2 regions of the Streptomyces sp. NPDC008125 genome follow, and region 1 is predicted to be linked to the other one. Evidence: predicted binding sites of a transcription regulator. Region 1 holds the regulator's gene; the other holds the start of a gene.
What was found. The regulator HspR, encoded in region 1, represses chaperone genes until heat shock. The targets are predictions, from matches to a motif close to TTGAGNNNNNNNNNCTCAA.
Positions count from the first base shown of each region.

Region 2: a site for HspR is predicted at 1,395-1,413, ahead of lon (endopeptidase La). Genes of this name have one in related genera too.

Region 1 is NZ_JBIBHR010000002.1:281,706-288,842, forward strand. It holds gene ACFZAX_RS03965 (helix-turn-helix transcriptional regulator) at 83-1,066, shown strand; gene ACFZAX_RS03970 (heat shock protein transcriptional repressor HspR) at 1,177-1,623, opposite strand; gene dnaJ (molecular chaperone DnaJ) at 1,625-2,818, opposite strand; gene grpE (nucleotide exchange factor GrpE) at 2,993-3,631, opposite strand; gene dnaK (molecular chaperone DnaK) at 3,628-5,478, opposite strand; gene ACFZAX_RS03990 (sugar transferase) at 5,964-6,599, shown strand; gene ACFZAX_RS03995 (heterodisulfide reductase-related iron-sulfur binding cluster) at 6,682-7,137, shown strand, end outside.
Region 2 is NZ_JBIBHR010000037.1:19,221-26,357, forward strand. It holds gene ACFZAX_RS34345 (MerR family transcriptional regulator) at 374-712, opposite strand; gene lon (endopeptidase La) at 1,436-3,853, shown strand; gene ACFZAX_RS34355 (polysaccharide deacetylase family protein) at 3,968-4,747, opposite strand; gene ACFZAX_RS34360 (GH25 family lysozyme) at 4,919-5,755, opposite strand; gene ACFZAX_RS34365 (MarR family transcriptional regulator) at 6,024-6,521, shown strand; gene ACFZAX_RS34370 (hypothetical protein) at 6,558-7,137, opposite strand, start outside.

The sequences.
Region 1 (7,137 bases):
ACGATGTCTCACGCGACCCTGTGAACACCACAGAGTCGATGCATCATGTTCTTGCATGTTCAGGAACCTGGGGGGTGGAGAAATGATCACAAGCAACACAAAAACGACACATCCTCACGGGATCGCCGAACTGTGTGAGGACGGAAAGCGTCTCTATTCGGGCGCACTGCGCTCCGGACGCATCGCGCGCGACGAGGTCGAACCCGCGCCGTGCCTCATGGAGTTCGCCCTGCTGCACGCCGATCCCGACGACCCGAACTGGCTGCGGCCCGTACCGCCGTCCACCGCACTCGCGCAGCACGTGAACCCCCTGGAGCGCGAGATACAGGAGCGCAGACGGCACTCGGTCCGACTCACCCAGTCCTTCCAGCCCTTCATGGAGATCAGCGCCCAGGGGCCGCCGGCCACCCACGCCATCACCGTGCTGGAGGGCGTGAACCGTATCAACGGCGCACTGGACATCGCCACCGCGGAGTGCCGCACCGAGGTCCTCACCATCCAGCCCGGCGGCGGCCGGAACGAGGACCGGCTGGGCAAGGCGCTGGAGCGCGGCCTCTCCGTGGTGGACCGCGGCATCCGGATGCGGACGCTGTACCAGCACACGGTCCGCTACAGCCCCAGCACGCTGGCCTACGCCGAACGCATCGCCGACGTGAACGTGGAGATCCGGACGTCCGAGGAGCTCATCGAGCGGCTCATCGTCTTCGACCGCACCGTGGCCTTCATCCCGGCCCAGGACGACCGCCAGGTCGCGCTGGAACTCCGCCACCCGGGCCTGGTCGCCTATCTCGCGTCGGTCTTCGAGAAGTTCTGGACCCGCGCCACCCCGCTCCTGGAAGAGGTCCGGTACGAGCCCACGCCGGACGGCATCAGCGCCGTCCAGCGGTCCATCGCCCACCTCCTCGTCGAGGGGCACGTGGACGACTCGATCGCACGCCGGCTCGGGATGAACGTACGCACCTGCCGCGCGCACATCGCCAAGCTCGCCGCCACCCTCGGCAGCAGCAGCCGCGCCCAACTCGGCTTCCTGATAGCCCAGTCGGGCATCCTCAACGAGGACGGCTGACGGCCGCCACGGCACCGCGCGGCACCCCCGCACGACGGAAGGGCCCGCCTTCCACGATCACCGGAAGGCGGGCCGCACGCACGGGACGGGCGGCACGCGCCCGTCCGGCGTCAGTCCTTCGGCCGCTTGGGCCGCCAGACGACCAGCGCACTGGTCTGCTGCACGTCCTGGTACGGCACGAGGTCGCGCCGGTACGAGGCGTGCACCTGGGCCTCGGCCTGCCGCATGGCGACCGCCGCCCCGTCCACCGCGTCACTCAGCTCGACGACGCGCTGCTGGAGCGCGGCGACCTGGTTCTCCAGCTCGATGATGCGCTTGATGCCGGCCAGGTTGATGCCCTCGTCCTGCGACAACTGCTGGACGTTGCGGAGCAGTTCGATGTCACGGGCCGAGTAACGCCGTCCGCGGCCGGCCGTGCGGTCCGGGGAGACCAGGCCGAGGCGGTCGTACTGACGGAGCGTCTGCGGGTGCAGGCCCGAGAGCTGGGCCGCGATCGAGATCACGTACACCGGGGTCTCGTCGTTCAGTTCGTACGGATTACGTCGGCGGCCGTCCATCTCAAGCTCCCTTCGCGGCCTGGAACAGGTCGGCCCGCGGGTCCTGGACCGCGGTCGCCTTGCGGTAGGCCTCCAGCGCTTCTCTGGCTTCGTCGCCCAGCTCGGTGGGGACCGCGACCTCCACGGTGACGAGCAGGTCGCCCCGGGTGCCGTCCTTGCGCACGGCGCCCTTGCCACGGGCGCGCATCGTACGCCCGTTCGGGGTGCCGGCGGGGATCTTGAGGGTGACCGGAGGGCCACCGAGCGTGGGCACCTTCACCTCGCCGCCGAGCGCCGCCTCCGGGAAGGTGACGGGCACGGTGACCGTGAGGTTGTCGCCCTTGCGGCCGAAGACCGGGTGCGCGTCGACGTGCACGGCGACGTAGAGGTCGCCGGCCGGACCGCCGCGCTCGCCCTGGCCACCCTTGCCGCGGAGCCGGATGCGCTGCCCGTCGGAGACGCCCGCCGGGATGCGGACCTGCATGGTGCGGGCGGACTTGGCGCGTCCGCTGCCCTTGCAGACCTCACAGGGGTTCTCGGCGATCAGGCCGCGGCCCTTGCAGTCCACGCACGGGTCGGTGAGTGAGAACCCACCCCCGCTGCCGCGCGAGACCTGCCCCGTACCGACGCAGGTCGGGCAGACCCGCGGGGTACCGTTCTTGTCACCGGTGCCGGAGCACGCCTTGCAGGGTGCCTGGCTGGACATCCGCAGCGGGACCGTGGCCCCGTCGACGGCCTCGGTGAAGCTGAGCGTCACCTCGGTCTCGATGTCCTGTCCCCGGCGCGGCTGCACCCGGGTACCGGCGGCGCCGCCACCGCGGTTGAACAGCCCGCCGAACACGTCGCCGAGGCCGCCCCCGCCGCCGAATCCGCCGCCGCCCTGGCCGGGACCGCCCTGGGCACCTCCGAAGAGGTCGCCCAGGTCGAAGCCGCCGGGGAAACCGCCCCCGGCACCGGGACCGGGCCGGAACCCGCCGTTGCCGAAGAGGGCGCGCGCCTCGTCGTACTCCTTGCGCCGCTTGGGGTCCCCGAGGACGTCGTTCGCCTCGGAGATCTCCTTGAAGCGCTCCTCGGCCTTCGCGTCGCTCTTGTTGGCGTCCGGGTGGAACTCGCGGGCGAGCTTCCGGTACGCCTTCTTGATCTCGGCGTCGGTGGCGTCCTTCGGGACGCCGAGGACCTTGTAGTAGTCCTTCTCGACGAAGTCCTTCGTGCTCATCGACGTCCCTCCTTCCGGACGATCGGCCGTGGGCCTCTCGCGTACGACATGTCCGGCTCACGGGGTGCGCTGTCGCTCCCCGGTCGACGCCGGTTCCTGGACAAGGCCCTGGCGGCCGGCCCTGGGGCCGGCCGCCCGGCCGGTCGGTGTGCGACCGGGTGGTCCGACGTGATGTCAGACCTCCGTAGCTCCACCGCTCTCCTCGTCGTCTGCCTTCTCCTCCTTCGCCGCGGCGGGCGTGGCGCCCGGCTGCGGCTCCGCGACGGCCACCCGCGCGGGGCGGATGGTGCGCTCCCCGAAGCGGTACCCCGGCTGCAGGATCGCCACGCAGGTCGTCTCCGTGACGTCCGGCGCGTAGCTGTGCATCAGGGCTTCGTGGATCGTCGGGTCGAAGGGCTCGCCCTCCTCGCCGAACTGCTGGAGACCCAGCTTGGTGACGATCGACTCCAGGGAGTCGGCCACCGACTTGAAGCCGCCGACGAGCTCACCGTGCTCGCGGGCCCGGCCGACGTCGTCGAGGACGGGGAGGAGCTCGGTCAGGAGGTTCGCCGAGGCGATCTCCTTCACCGTGACCCGGTCCCGCTCGACGCGGCGACGGTAGTTCTGGTACTCGGCCTGAAGCCGCTGGAGGTCCGCGGTGCGCTCGGCGAGCGCCGTGCGTACCTGGTCCAGCTGCGCGGTCAGACCTGCGGTCTGGTCAGCGTCCCCGGCCGGGGCCGCCTCCTCGGAGGCGGCCTTCGGCTCGGCGTCGTCGTCGGTGGCGCCGGAGGGGACGTCGGGCTTCTCCTCGAAGCCCGGGGTCTCCTCCGTCACGCCGCACCGCCCTTGCTGTCCTTCTCGTCGTCCACGATCTCGGCGTCGACGACGTCGTCGTCGGCCGGACGGGCCTGCTCCGCACCGGGCTCACCGGCGGCCGCACCGTCGGCCTGGGTGTTGGCGTACATCGCCTGGCCCAGCTTCTGGGAGACGGCGGCGACCTTCTCGGTGGCCGTACGGATCTCGGCGGTGTCCTCGCCCTTGAGCTTCTCCTTCAGCTCGACGATCGCGGTCTCCACCTCCGTCTTGACGTCGCCGGGGACCTTGTCCTCGTTGTCCTTGAGGAACTTCTCCGTCTGGTAGACGAGCTGCTCGCCCTGGTTGCGCGACTCGGCGGCCTCACGGCGACGGTGGTCCTCGTCGGCGTACTGCTCGGCCTCTTCGCGCATCCGGTTGACCTCGTCCTTCGGCAGCGAGGAGCCACCGGTGACGGTCATCTTCTGCTCCTTGCCGGTGCCGAGGTCCTTGGCTCCGACGTGCATGATGCCGTTGGCGTCGATGTCGAAGGTGACCTCGATCTGCGGCACGCCGCGCGGGGCCGGCGGCAGACCCGTCAGCTCGAACATCCCGAGCTTCTTGTTGTACGCCGCGATCTCGCGCTCGCCCTGGTAGACCTGGATCTGCACGGAGGGCTGGTTGTCCTCGGCGGTGGTGAAGATCTCGGACCGCTTGGTCGGGATCGTCGTGTTCCGCTCGATGAGCTTGGTCATGATGCCGCCCTTGGTCTCGATACCGAGGGACAGCGGGGTGACGTCGAGGAGCAGGACGTCCTTGACCTCACCCTTCAGGACACCGGCCTGGAGCGAGGCGCCGATGGCGACGACCTCGTCCGGGTTCACGCCCTTGTTGGCGTCCTGGCCACCGGTCAGCTCCTTGACGAGCTCGGCGACGGCCGGCATACGGGTCGAGCCACCGACGAGAACGACGTGGTCGATCTCGGAGAGCGCGATGCCCGCGTCCTTGATGACGTTGTGGAACGGGCTCTTGCACCGGTCCAGCAGGTCGGCGGTCAGCTGCTGGAACTGGGAGCGCGTGAGCTTCTCGTCCAGGTGCAGCGGGCCCTCGGCGGACGCCGTGATGTAGGGCAGGTTGATCGTGGTCTCGGTCGAGGACGAGAGCTCGATCTTCGCCTTCTCCGCGGCCTCGCGGAGACGCTGGAGAGCCATCTTGTCCTTGGACAGGTCCACGCCGTGGCCGTTGGCGAACTGCTTCACCAGGTGGTCGACGACGCGCTGGTCCCAGTCGTCACCACCGAGGTGGTTGTCACCGTTGGTGGCCTTCACCTCGACGACGCCGTCACCGATCTCCAGGAGCGACACGTCGAAGGTGCCGCCACCGAGGTCGAAGACGAGGATCGTCTGGTCGTCCTTGTCGAGGCCGTACGCCAGCGCGGCGGCGGTCGGCTCGTTGACGATGCGCAGGACGTTGAGGCCCGCGATCTCACCGGCCTCCTTCGTCGCCTGACGCTCGGAGTCGTTGAAGTACGCCGGGACGGTGATGACCGCGTCGGTCACCTTCTCGCCCAGGTACGCCTCGGCGTCGCGCTTCAGCTTCTGCAGGATGAAGGCGCTCATCTGCTGCGGGTTGAAGGACTTGCCGTCGAGGTCGATCTTCCAGTCAGTGCCCATGTGGCGCTTGACGGAGCGGATGGTCCTGTCGACGTTGGTGACGGCCTGACGCTTGGCCACCTCGCCGACGAGCACCTCGCCGTTCTTCGCGAAGGCGACGACGGACGGCGTGGTCCTGGCGCCTTCGGCGTTGGTGATGACGGTGGGCTCGCCGCCTTCGAGAACGCTGACGACGGAGTTAGTCGTGCCCAGGTCGATGCCGACCGCACGTGCCATTTCGATTCCTCCTGAAGAACTACTTGAGCGGATCTGACTCAAGGATGCATGACACCCGCCAAAGAGTCAACAGACCTGAGTCGTGCCGACTCAACTTAAGTGCCGCCCCCCGACGCCACACGGTGAAACCGCAGCTCAACACGGGTTCGCACCCCTCCGCCGCCCCGGACGGACGCCCCGGGCGCACCCCGCGCACCGCTCGCGCGACACGATCCCCACCGCCGCCGCACCCCTCGGCGAGACACGCAGAACGCGGCGCGCTCCACTCCCCCCGTCCCACCATCGCACCGTGGGATTGTTCTGTCACAAAATGCCGTGAGCCGGTCAAAACGCACCGGCCCCGGCCCCCACCGAACTCCGAACCCCGGGCGGGCGCGATGCGGAACGCGAGGCAGCGGCGCTACAGACGAAGCGGCGGCGCATGGTGGCAGTCACTCCAGCCGGTCCGGCCCCCGAGGCGGCCCGCCCCATGGCGCCGAAGGCCCGTGGTCACCCCGGCGAACGACGGCGTACGGCCACCGGACCCGACCCTGCCCCCCGCCGACGGGGCCAAACGACTCCTGGACGTGACCCTCGGCTCGGCCCTGCTGCTCCTGGCGGCCCCCGTCCTGCTGGCCGCCGCCCTCGCCCTCGCCGTACAGCACGGCCCGCACCAGGTGTTCGACGGGCGCACCCGGGCGGGGCTCGGCGGACGCCTGTTCGTCCTGCGCTCGCTGCGCACCCGGCGGCTGCGGCTCGACGTGGTCTCCCGGCTGGCGCACGTCGTACGCGGAGAGCTGTCGCTCGTCGGTCCGGCGCCGCTCGCGCCGGACGATCCACGGCTCCTGGACGGCGGGCCGCGCCGCTGGCGGCTGGAGCTGCGCCCCGGGCTGACCGGGCTCGCGCAGGTGCGCGCCCGCTCGGGGATGCCGTGGGACGAGACGGCCCTGCTCGACCTGCACTACGCCCAGACCCTGGCCCGGAGCCGTACCCAAATCCAGCGAATCAGGCTCGATCTGGCAATCCTGGCGGAATCCGTGCACACTCCTGTGCGCGCGACTCTCCGCGGAACGGCCCGCCGGGCCAAGGGTGGCCTGAGCGACACAGATCACCGCCTGCCCGGCTACAGCCCACTGGAATAAGTGGATAGGGTCAGCACAGACTGATTAAGTTACTGCTTAGTAGTGTCAAAATCCCACCCTCGCAGGCCCGAGGAGCCCTTACATGCAACTCGCCGCGATCATCGTGTCGCTGGTGCTGACCGTGGTCGGCGTTGCGCTCATTTCCCGAGCCGTCGCGCAGATCTACCGGTTCGTCCGCCTCGGACAGCCGGTCCCCGCGGGCAGCCGCACCGACAACCCCAAGAACCGCACGATCACCCTGGCCAAGGAGTTCGTCGGCCACACCCGGATGAACCGGTGGGGCATCGTCGGCGTCGCGCACTGGTTCGTCGCCGTCGGCTTCCTGACCCTGGGCCTGACCATCGTCACGGCCTACGGACAGCTGTTCAAGGCCGACTGGGTGCTCCCCGTCCTCGGCGGCTGGCTGCCGTACGAGGCGTACACGGAGTTCATCGCGCTCGCGACCACGGTGGGCATCCTCGTCCTCATCGCGATCCGCCAGCTCAACCTGCCGAGCCGCCCGGGCCGCAAGTCCCGCTTCGCGGGCTCCAAGATGGGC
Region 2 (7,137 bases), on a different contig from region 1:
CCGAAAACGACCGGAAACGCGAAAGGCGTCCTACTGTCGGAAATGTCGACGAGGGTGCTCGAAATTTTAGGACCACGGCAACTGCTTCGACGATAGCATGCGGTAGTGGTGGGCAGGCGATGTGTAATTCCACTCCCCCTGCCCGGCCGAAAACACTTCGTGCGCGATGTACTCAAAGCTCGCCCCGCGGGCACAGATATTGCTCCACCGGGGGCGCAGCTCTTCGGGGATGCGCTTCGTCCGTCGTCCACGGAGGCGTCCGGGAGCGGAGGCCCGGGAGGGCGCCGCGCCCGCTCCCGCCGACGTGCGCGTACGGCGCGGCGCCGGCTGAGCGGGGGCGGCCCGGGCGAGGGGGCGGGCGGGGCGAGCTCCCTCAGTGCGCGGGCGGCGAGCCGGGCGCTTCGGCGGCCCGGCGGTATGCGGCGTTGATCCGCTGGGCCTCTTCGAGCTGGTCTTCGAGGATGACGATGCGGCAGGCGGCCTCGACGGGGGTGCCCTGGTCGACGAGTTCCCGGGCGCGCGCGGCGATGCGCAGCTGGTAGCGGGAGTAGCGACGGTGGCCGCCTTCGGACCGGAGCGGGGTGATGAGACGGGCTTCGCCGACGGAGCGGAGGAAGCCCTGGGTGGCGCCGATCATCTCGGCGGCCCGGCCCATGGTGAAAGCGGGATAGTCGTCGTCGTCAAGACGGCCGTTCGAGTCCTGTGCTGTCATACGCACCTCTCCGTGGAACGCGTGGAGGGGCCCTGGTGCCGTACGGCACCAGGGCCCCGAAGGAACTGCTACACCATCTGCCGACTTCAGTACCCTGCCGGCCTTCTTGTTCCGCACCGACTCGCGGCGGACGGCCGCGGGTGCGGGGATCGCGTGTGCTTGACCGGAGACCACCTCGCTGTCGATGTCCTGCGGTACCCGGGCCCGTCGTTCCCGCCCGGGCGATGGTGATGACGCCCGTTCCTCCGTTCTTCCCTCGGGTTGGCCCACCCGGCGGTGGGCCGTGTGCGCGTACCGCTCCCGCGATACGTCCGCGGCGGCCCCTGATCACTGCGGGCCGCCCGGTCCGGTCGTCAGCCCCGTCGCCTTCTCGCGTCGCTCCTGGCTCCGGGACTCCACCACCGCACCGTCGTGCGTACTGCTGCCCTGCGTACCGCTGCCCGGCGGTTCGTCTCTGCCGGGCCCTGCTGTCTCTCTCAGCTACGAGAGAAACCCTAGCCACAGCATGAAGCAATGTCTACTGCCGCCACTGCAGATTTCTTCGCCGAGTCCAGAGAGGTTTCCGGCGGGGCGGCCGCCGGGTGTCCGCCGGGGTGTCCGCTGCGCCGGGCTGTGCGGGACGGTCATCCGTCGATCGCTCAGAGCGAACACGCTCCGGGGAACATTCCCCGGCTCACAAGCATTGAGCGTGCATAGCTCAACTTGACTGCCGAAGGGAAGATCATGGCTACCGACACCAAGGCGTCCACCCCGTTCGACCTGCCCGTGCTGCCGCTCGACGACGAAATCGTGCTGCCCGGCATGGTGGTTCCACTCGATCTTTCCGACAGCGAGGCGCGTGCCGCCGTCGAGGCCGCGCAGGCCGCAGCCGCCGAGGGCGCCAAGCCCGAGGTGCTGCTGGTGCCGCGCATCGACGGCAGATACACGGGGACCGGCGTCCTCGGCACGGTCGAGCAGATCGGGCGGCTCTCCGACGGGGACCCCGGAGCGATCGTGCGGGCGCGCTCGCGGGTACGGATCGGCACCGGTACGACAGGTCCCGGCCGGGCCCTCTGGGTCGAGGCGACCCGGATCGACGAGCAGGTGCCCGACCCCCTGCCGGGTGCCGTCGCCGAGCTGGTCAAGGAGTACAAGGCGCTCGCCACCAGCTGGCTGAAGAAGCGGGGGGCCTGGCAGGTCGTCGACCGGGTGCAGCAGATCGACGGTGTCTCCGCGCTCGCCGACAACTCCGGTTACTCCCCCTTCCTCACCACCGCGCAGAAGGTGGAGCTGCTGGAGACCACGGACCCCGTCGCCCGGCTGAAGCTCGCCGTGCAGTGGCTCGGCGAGCACCTCGCCGAGCAGGACGTGGCCGAGTCCATCGCCAAGGACGTCCAGGAGGGCGTCGACAAGCAGCAGCGCGAGTTCCTGCTGCGTCGCCAGCTCGACGCCGTACGCAAGGAGCTGTCGGAGCTCAACGGGGACCCGGGGGACGAGTCCGACGACTACCGCGCCCGCGTCGAGGCCGCCGATCTGCCCGCGCACGTCCGCGAGGCCGCGCTCAAGGAGGTCGAGAAGCTGGAGCGCTCCTCGGACCAGAGCCCCGAGGGGGCCTGGATCCGGACCTGGCTGGACACCGTCCTGGAGCTGCCCTGGAACGAGCGGACCGAGGACGCGTACGACATCCGGGGCGCGCGGGCGACCCTCGACGCCGAGCACGCCGGTCTTGAGGACGTGAAGGAACGCATCACCGAGTACCTCGCGGTCCGCAAGCGCCGTGCCGACCGCGGCCTCGGCGTCGTCGGCGGGCGGCGCGGCGGTGCGGTGCTGGCGCTCGTCGGCCCTCCCGGGGTCGGCAAGACCTCGCTCGGTGAGTCCGTCGCGCACGCCATGGGGCGGAAGTTCGTCCGGGTGGCGCTCGGCGGTGTCCGGGACGAGGCGGAGATCCGGGGCCACCGGCGTACGTACGTCGGGGCGCTGCCGGGGCGCATCGTCCGGGCGATCAAGGAGGCCGGATCACTGAATCCGGTCGTGCTGCTCGACGAGATCGACAAGGTCGGCTCCGACTTCCGGGGCGACCCGGCCGCCGCCCTGCTCGAAGTGCTGGACCCGGCGCAGAACCACACCTTCCGCGACCACTACCTGGAGGTCGAGCTCGACCTCAGCGACGTGGTCTTCCTGGCCACCGCCAACGTCCTGGAGGCCATCCCGGAGGCGCTGCTCGACCGCATGGAGCTGGTCAGGCTCGACGGGTACACCGAGGACGAGAAGGTCGTCATCGCCCGCGACCACCTGCTCCCGCGCCAGCTGGAACGGGCCGGTCTGGAGAAGGACGAGGTCGCGCTGGAGGAGTCGGCGCTGCGCAAGCTGGCCGGCGAGTACACCCGTGAGGCGGGCGTACGGAATCTGGAGCGGGCCGTCGCCCGGCTGCTGCGGAAGGTCGCGGCCCAGCACGAACTGGGCGACCGCGAGCTGCCGTTCACGGTCACCGACGCCGATCTGCGTGGGCTGATCGGACGGCCGCACCATGTGCCCGAGTCCGCGCAGGACCCGGCCGAGCGGCGTACGGCGGTGCCGGGTGTGGCGACCGGCCTCGCGGTGACCGGTGCGGGCGGCGACGTGCTCTTCGTCGAAGCCTCGCTGGCCGATCCGGAGACCGGGGCATCCGGACTGACCCTGACCGGTCAGCTCGGCGACGTGATGAAGGAGTCCGCGCAGATCGCGCTGAGCTTCCTGCGGTCGCACGGCGCGGAGCTGGAGCTGCCCGTCGCCGATCTCAAGGACCGGGGCACCCACATCCACTTCCCGGCGGGCGCGGTCCCGAAGGACGGCCCGAGCGCCGGCATCACCATGACCACGGCACTGGCCTCGCTGCTCTCCGGACGGCTGGTCCGCACGGACGTGGCGATGACCGGTGAGGTCTCGCTGACCGGGCGGGTCCTGCCGATCGGCGGACTGAAGCAGAAGCTGCTGGCGGCGCACCGGGCCGGGATCACCACCGTGGTGATCCCCAAGCGGAACGAAGCCGACCTGGACGACGTCCCGGCCGAGGTCCTGGAGAAGCTGGAGGTGCACCCGGTGACCGACGTCCGCCAGGTGCTGGAGATCGCCCTCGCCCCGGCCACCGCGGGCGCGGAGGAGAAGGTTCCGGCCGCGGCGTGAGCGGCACGGCGTGACGGACGTGCCGTCGCCCGCGCGACCGGTACGGACGGCCCGCCTCCCCGGAGTCCCCGGGGAGGCGGGCCGTTTCCCGTGCGCTGCCGGGGCGTGCCCGGGTCAGGGGCGGTAGATCGTGCCCGGCTCGGGCTCGGCGGGGGCCATCAGCTCGGGGACGGTCACGAAGGTGTAGCCGCGTTCCCGCAGGGCGTCGATGATGCCCGGCACGGCGGGCACGGACCCCTTGTATATGTCGTGGAGCAGGATGATGCCGTCGCGGTCCGCCTGGTCCAGGATGCGCTTCTCGATCAGCGCCGAGTCGGTGGTCGAGTAGTCCTTGGCGGTCGCGCTCCACAGGATCTGGGAGAGTCCCAGGTCCTTGCTGATCTCCGAGACGGTGTCGTCGGTACGGCCCTGGGGCGGACGCATCAGCCGGGGCTTCTTCCCGGTGATCTCCGCTATGGCGTCCTGGGTCTTCTCCAGCTCGGCCCGTATCTCGTCCGGCTTCTTGTCCGTCAGGATCTCGTGCGACCAGGTGTGGTTGGCCACCTCGTGCCCCTCGTCCGCGATCCGCCGCACGGTGTCGGGGTGCTTGAGCACGTGGTTCTTGCCCAGCAGGAAGAAGGTCGCGTGCACCTTCTTCTCCTTGAGCACGTCCAGCAGGTGCGGGGTGTCCTCACCGGGGCCCGCGTCGAAGGTCAGCGCGATGCACTTCGCCACGCGGCAGTCCACCGGGGCCGGTTCGCCCTTCGCGTCGGCCGCCGCCTCGTCGCGCGCCGTGGCGGGGGCGGTGGTGGCCATGGAGCAGCCGCCCAGGGTGAGGGCGAGCGCGGCCACCAGGGCCGGGGACGACCAGGTGCGGGGCTTCGGCGTCCTTCTGAGCACGGTGGGTCCATCCATCGGTCGGTACGGCGCGGTACAGCCGTACGTCCGGTACGGCAGCCCGGACTATACATACCGTGTATACAGCTGATTCATAGTGGGGTGGCGCCCGGCGGACCGCCGAGGCCCCGGCGACGGGGTGCGTCGCCGGGGCCCCGGGCGGGCGGGTGCGCCGCGTGCGGCGGTGTGTCAGCCGTTCGCCAGAGCCTGTACGCGGTCCAGGGCGCCGTTGAACTTGTCGTGGTCCCCGACCGTCGTACCGGTCGAGGTGTACTGCCAGATCGTGTAGTAGTCCCAGCCGGCGGGGAGCGTGCCCACCGTGGTGTTGTAGCGGGCCACCCAGAGCGGGTTGGTCGCGCCGAAGCCCGCGTTGTTGCCGGTGCAGGTCGTCCACCAGCTGGTCGCGGTGTAGATCACCGCGTCCCGCCCGGTGCGGGCCTTGTAGGTGTTCACGAAGTCGCGTATCCAGGAGACCATCGCGGCCGGCGTCTTGCCGTAGCACTGGTCCCCGTAGGGGTTCCACTCGATGTCCAGCACGCCCGGGAGCGTCCGGCCGTCCCGGGACCAGCCGCCTCCGTTGTCCGCGAAGTAGTTCGCCTGCACGGCGCCGGAGGTCGTGTCCGGGGTGGCGAAGTGGTACGAACCGCGGATCATCCCGACGTTGTACGAGCCCGTGTACTGCTGCGAGAACGAGGTGTTCTTGTAGTACGTCCCCTCGGTCGCCTTCACGTACGCCCACTTGACGCCGGCGCTCCACAGCGTCGACCAGGCGACGTTGCCCTGGTGGCCGCTGACGTCGACGCCCTCGGTCTGGGTCGCGGCCGTGCCGACCGGCAGGGAGCCCCGGCCGTCGTGTGCGACGACGCCCATGCCGAGCGAGGCCGTACCCCGGGCCGGGACGGCGGCGGCGGAGCCGGCGGCCGAGGCGCCACCGGGCAGGGACAACAGGAGCGAGAGCGCGGCGAGCAGGGTGCCGGCCGGGGCGAGCAGACGGGCCGTGCGGGAACGGGATCTGTGCGCGGACATGGGCGTGCCTCCGTGGTTCGGTGGGGGACGGTGGGGGAACCGCGAACCGGGGTGCGTGCGGGGCCGGGCCCCGGTGGTCCTGCTCTGTCACGAGCACTGCTCCGATACGAACAGTGCTCTGTCACGAACATGACGAGAATGACGCTACGCGCGTTGACCCGTTCTCCGGAAGGGGGTCCAGGACCCGTCTGTGGTCTACTCCTGCGAAATACTGGCCCAGCTGCGGAAAGGAACCGCGGCGGGCGAAAGTTTCAGAGGTGGAAAGCGCATGAGGGGTGCCGTGGTGGAGGAGAAGGACAGCGGGACCGGGCCCGACACCGTGGCCGGGGTCCCGGCGGATCAGGCCTTCCTCGCCCTGGAACACGAACTGGCCGTGATCCTGCGCCGGGCGCGCGCCACCTCCGGCGAGATGGCCCGCGAGGTCCACCCCGAACTGGAGTCCGCCGCCTACGGGTTGCTCGTACGTCTGGAGTCCGCCGGGCAGCAGCGGGCCACCGAACTCGCGGCCTGGTTCGGGGTCGGCAAAGCCACCATGAGCCGTCAATTGCGCGCCCTTGAGGATCTCGGTCTGGTGAACCGTGAGCCGGACCCCGAGGACGGCCGTGCCTCGCTCGTCCACCTCACCGAGGAGGGGCTCGCCCGGTTCCGCCACGTCCGTGACGCCCGACGGGCCCGTTACGTCCGCAAGCTCGCCGACTGGGACCGCGCCGAGGTCGCGGAACTCGCCCGGCTGCTCCATCAGTTCAACGCACGCGCCGAGAGCTGACGCTGCCGGACGGCGGGCCCCCGGCCCCGGGGTGTGTCAGAACTCCACCAGGACCGCCGTGGCGTCGTCGTGCCGCTTGCCCCGGCCCAGGTGGACCCGGCCGGTGTCGGCCCGCTCCCGCTCCCGCACGCGGTCGATCAGGCGCTGGGGCCCCGCCGAGCGCAGCAGCCCCAACGCGGCGTGCCAGTCGCCCTCGTGGAACACCTCGGTCCAGCGGCTCGCCCCGTCCGTCAGGGCGGCCAGCGCGCGTACCTCCCCGAGCGGCACCCGGCCGGTCACCGCGCGGGACGCGACGGCGGGATCGGCGGCGGCGGTGAAGAATCCGCCCTCCTTGTTCCGGACCAGCGTGTCCGTCAACTCCATGGACGAGAGCGTTCCCGGCGGCAGCCGGCCGAGCCGGTCGTCGATCACCGCGCGTACGCTCCCGTCCGGGGACTCCAGCAGCAGGACCGAGTCGGACAGCACCAGGTACTCGACCGCAGCCTCGTCCCAGCGGGTCAGGACGACGGTTGCCTGAGGAGTCCTCACGTGAGAAAGGTCACAGGAGATGCGATGGGCGTCCGCGGTGCGCCGGATGGACTCCGCGAGGACCCCCTCCAGAGTCAGATCCGGTCGT